One region of the Vibrio diabolicus genome, then DNA from elsewhere that is predicted to be linked to it. Evidence: predicted binding sites of a transcription regulator. Region 1 holds the regulator's gene; the other holds the start of a gene.

Region 1 (2,204 bases):
ATGGAAGAAGCCTTCGTTAAACAAAACGACTTTATCCAGCAACAGTTGATGTCTTGGTTACCTCAGTTTGCAGACAAATGTAAACAATTCGACGAATTTGGGTTCTACTCGAACGTCGCGAAACTATTAGTTGCATTTTGTAAACTAGACAGCGCTTACCTTCTTGGGGAATAATTGCCGCCTATTTTTTTAAGGAGCCCGCCTATCGGGCTTCCTGTATACCTGAAATAACTGAATGTAAGTAAGTTGGGTATATTATTCGTTTGCCTTAACTTAGCTCAAAGACGCTTGGTTATTTAGCAGTCAAAATGTGACTTCAAATACACAAATCTCTTGCTGAAAACATTGCTAGTCAGTCCACATAGGGCTAAAATGTGAGCGCAAACGATTAAATATGATTTATATGTAAACCGCTGAAATATAGCGGTTTTTGTGTTTTTTAACAGGTTGATGGCAATTTCTCATCAGATAGAAAAAAGATAAAATTCATCGACCGATGCTGCTACGTACCCTTTTGTCGTGCTTGGACCAACCGCTGCCGAAACACTTAGCGCCAACCTTAGATTGCTGGGTGTAAAACCATTAGAGCATCAGGTACATCCAACACGACATATTTCAGTAGCTCGATACAGGACACCATTTATGGCCACTATAAAAGACGTTGCTCGCTTAGCCGGCGTTTCCACTACGACAGTTTCGCACGTTATCAATAAAACGCGTTTCGTTGCAGAAGCAACGCAAGAAAAAGTAATGAAAGCCGTGGACGAGTTGAATTACGCGCCAAGTGCGGTTGCACGCAGCCTAAAGTGCAACTCAACTCGTACTATTGGCATGTTAGTAACGCAGTCAACCAACCTATTCTTCTCAGAAGTGATTGACGGGGTTGAGAGCTACTGTTACCGCCAAGGCTACACTCTGATTCTGTGTAATACGGGTGGGATTTACGAAAAACAACGCGATTACATCCGTATGCTGGCTGAAAAACGTGTTGATGGCATCCTAGTGATGTGTTCTGACTTAACCGAAGAGCTTAAAGAGATGCTTGACCGTCATGCCGACATTCCTAAAGTGGTCATGGATTGGGGTCCAGAAAGCTCACAAGCGGACAAGATCATGGATAACTCAGAAGAAGGTGGCTACATCGCAACCAAACATCTGATCGACAATGGCCATACTGATATTGCTTGTCTAAGCGGTCATTTTGAAAAACTTGCTTGCCAAGAGCGCATTGCAGGTTTCCGTCGCGCGATGAGCGAAGCAAACCTAGCTGTAAATGAAGATTGGATCCTTGAAGGTAACTTTGAATGTGATACGGCCGTCTTAGTCGCAGATAAAATTACAGCAATGGACAAACGTCCGACAGCGGTATTCTGTTTTAACGACACAATGGCTTTGGGCTTAATGAGCCGCCTACAACAAAACGGTATCAAAGTTCCTGATGATATTTCAGTGATCGGCTACGACAACATCGAGCTTGCGGAATACTTCTCTCCACCGTTAACCACTATCCACCAACCTAAACGTCGTGTGGGTAAAAATGCGTTCGAGATCCTACTTGAGCGAATCAAAGATAAAGAACACGAAAAGCGAATTTTCGAAATGCAACCTGAGCTTGTAATTCGAAACACCGTGAAGAAAATGAACTAAAATTCGCCAAATATAACGATGTCAAATAAGCGCTCTAAAAGGGCGCTTATTTTTTGTATCTAAATAACTTTTCCCTGACTTAGGTTTGTTAGACAAAAAATCTCGAATCTCTAAGTCTCTGTTTTATATGTAGGTAAATCACACTCGCTCACAACCTCGAGATCATCCCGCCTTATTCTCAAATATGCACAAATATGCGCTTGTCGACACTTTTTATTGAACCAAAATCACACTTTTACGGGTAAAACGTGATGTTAATTCAATATACGAAGTATGCTCATTCTGTCACGCACAGGGCAAACCATTCGAAAGGGTGGGACGCAAAGCCTCCGGCCTGAACCATAGTACTATATGGAAGGTAGCGGGGTTACCGATGGCAAGTGTGCAAGCGATGACTTTACCCTGTAATGACATTGCTTTTGCGCATGTTTGCTACTCTCTCGGACCTGACTTTTGGTGGCGTAATATTAATTACACCGAGATAACAAAACATGGATAAACCGATACTCAAAGACTCTATGAAGCTATTTGAGGCACTTGGTAATATCAAGTCGCGC
Region 2 (2,204 bases), 160 kb from region 1:
CCCGCCATGTAGACTTGGTTAGACAACTCATCAAAAAGAGAGCCTTTCTGGCTTTCTGATACAACTTTGTTTCCAATCACTTTGCACTCATTGTTTTCGACTTCTGCAAACGAGATGGGTTGAACTTCATTTGCACCAGGTAGTAATTTAACTTTCTCAGCTTCTAAACTGATTTTGGCAACCTGGCAGTCATAAAGCTCCGCAACAACACTAGATGGGCGTCCACGGCTAGTATCTAGAACAGTTGCGATATGGTACCGGTTTCCACCAGATGCGTAAGTTTGATTCTTAAGTATACGATCTACATTGTTTGGATGAACATCCTCGATCGTGTAAGAGTCAACCATTCTGCAATTAAGGTTTTTAATTGCAATATCAGTAATTGGGGTAATATTTATAGCTTGGGGTAAAACACGAACTTTGCGTGTGACACACCCACTTAAAAGAGTAACAATCAATGCAGTAAAAATTATTTTTTTCATGAGTTTAAGCATCAAAATAAAGCTCATGTAACAGAGCTAAGTTAATACATTTGAGACAAGATCGACAAAGCCCCGACAACTCAAAGAGTTATCGGGGCTTTTGAATAAATGGCACGCCCTATTGGATTCGAACCAATGACCACATCCTTAGAAGGGACGTGCTCTATCCAGCTGAGCTAAGGGCGCGCTACAGGGACAGGATTATACGAGTTCAAACGGGTAAATCAACGGGTTTTCATAACATTCTGATCTGAATGCCTAAAAAAAGTCCATCAAAACGCTTAATGTTCAAAAACACCACAAAGCAAACGTTTGCGTATGGATGTTAATAAGAAATTCTGCGACAATGCGCCGCAGATAATTTGCCTTCTTAATTTATAAGGAAAGTCATGACTGCTCAAAATATAGACGGAACTCTCATTTCCCAAACTGTTCGCTCCGAAGTGGCTGCACGTGTTAAAGCACGTGTTGAAGCTGGGCTACGTGCTCCTGGTTTAGCAGTGGTTCTAGTTGGTGAAGATCCTGCTTCTCAGGTTTATGTCGGTAGCAAACGCCGCGCATGTGAAGAAGTTGGGTTTGTTTCTAAGTCTTTTGACCTTCCTGCGTCTAGCTCAGAAGAAGAGTTACTAGCGCTGATTGATGAATTAAACAACGATGATGAAATTGACGGCATTCTAGTGCAATTACCCCTTCCTGCGGGCATCGACACAACACATGTTTTAGAGCGCATTCACCCAGAGAAAGACGTGGATGGCTTCCACCCTTACAACGTTGGTCGTCTTGCACAACGTATTCCAAAGCTTCGCTCTTGCACGCCAAAGGGCATCATTACCCTACTAGACCGTTACAACATAGAGCTTCGTGGCAAACATGCTGTTGTGGTTGGTGCATCAAACATTGTTGGCCGTCCTATGACACTTGAGCTGCTGCTTGCGGGCTGTACAACGACAACATGTCACCGTTTTACCAAAGACCTAGAGAGTCATGTGCGTCAAGCTGACGTTGTCGTAGTTGCGGTTGGTAAGCCAAACTTCATCCCTGGAGAGTGGATTAAGAAAGGTGCAGTGGTTATCGATGTCGGCATTAACCGTCTTGATTCAGGCAAGCTAGTTGGCGACGTGGAATACGATAAAGCACGTGAAAGTGCGAGCTTTATTACTCCTGTCCCTGGTGGTGTTGGCCCAATGACCGTCGCAAGCTTAATTGAGAACACGATGCTCGCTTGCGAGCAGTTCCACACAGACAAATAACGTAAACTTCAGATACGAAAAAGGCTCCGCAAGGGGCCTTTTTGCTAATTTTAGGTATCTCTTTCAATTACAGGCTTAAAATCACGCCCGCAATCGAAGCGCTCATTAAGTTCGCCATGACACCAGCGATAATCGCACGGAAACCATGTTTAGAAACAAATGCACGCTTTTCAGGTACCAATGAGCCCAACCCACCAATCAGCATCGCCATGCTTGAGATGTTTGCAAAGCCACACAAAGCAAACGTCACGATTGCTTGTGAGTGTTCACTAAGTTGAGATTTCACTTCTGCAAGCTGGATGAAAGCGACGAACTCATTCACCACAATCTTATTACCAATCAGCGAGCCTGCTGTGGTTGCTTCTTGCCATGGTACACCTAATAACCAAGCGACAGGTGCGAATACATAACCTAGGATCAGCTCGAAGCTTAGTGGCGTCCCAACAAGATCACCAATCCAACCTAGCATGCC

Evidence for each region. Region 1 encodes PurR, which represses purine synthesis genes. Its sites were predicted from a motif close to TNANGNAAACGTTTNCNTNA; they were not measured.
Region 2: a site for PurR is predicted at 783-802, ahead of folD (bifunctional methylenetetrahydrofolate dehydrogenase/methenyltetrahydrofolate cyclohydrolase FolD). Genes of this name have one in related genera too.

The regions. Positions count from the first base shown of each region.
Region 1 is NZ_CP042451.1:2,139,778-2,141,981, forward strand. Features, by position in the region: gene torD (molecular chaperone TorD) at 1-174, shown strand, start outside; gene purR (HTH-type transcriptional repressor PurR) at 643-1,647, shown strand; cyclic di-GMP riboswitch class I at 1,933-2,022, shown strand; gene FR741_RS10190 (TfoX/Sxy family DNA transformation protein) at 2,139-2,204, shown strand, end outside.
Region 2 is NZ_CP042451.1:2,302,540-2,304,743, forward strand. Features, by position in the region: gene FR741_RS10905 (membrane lipoprotein lipid attachment site-containing protein) at 1-482, opposite strand, end outside; tRNA gene FR741_RS10910 (tRNA-Arg) at 592-668, opposite strand; gene folD (bifunctional methylenetetrahydrofolate dehydrogenase/methenyltetrahydrofolate cyclohydrolase FolD) at 872-1,732, shown strand; gene FR741_RS10920 (NupC/NupG family nucleoside CNT transporter) at 1,800-2,204, opposite strand, start outside.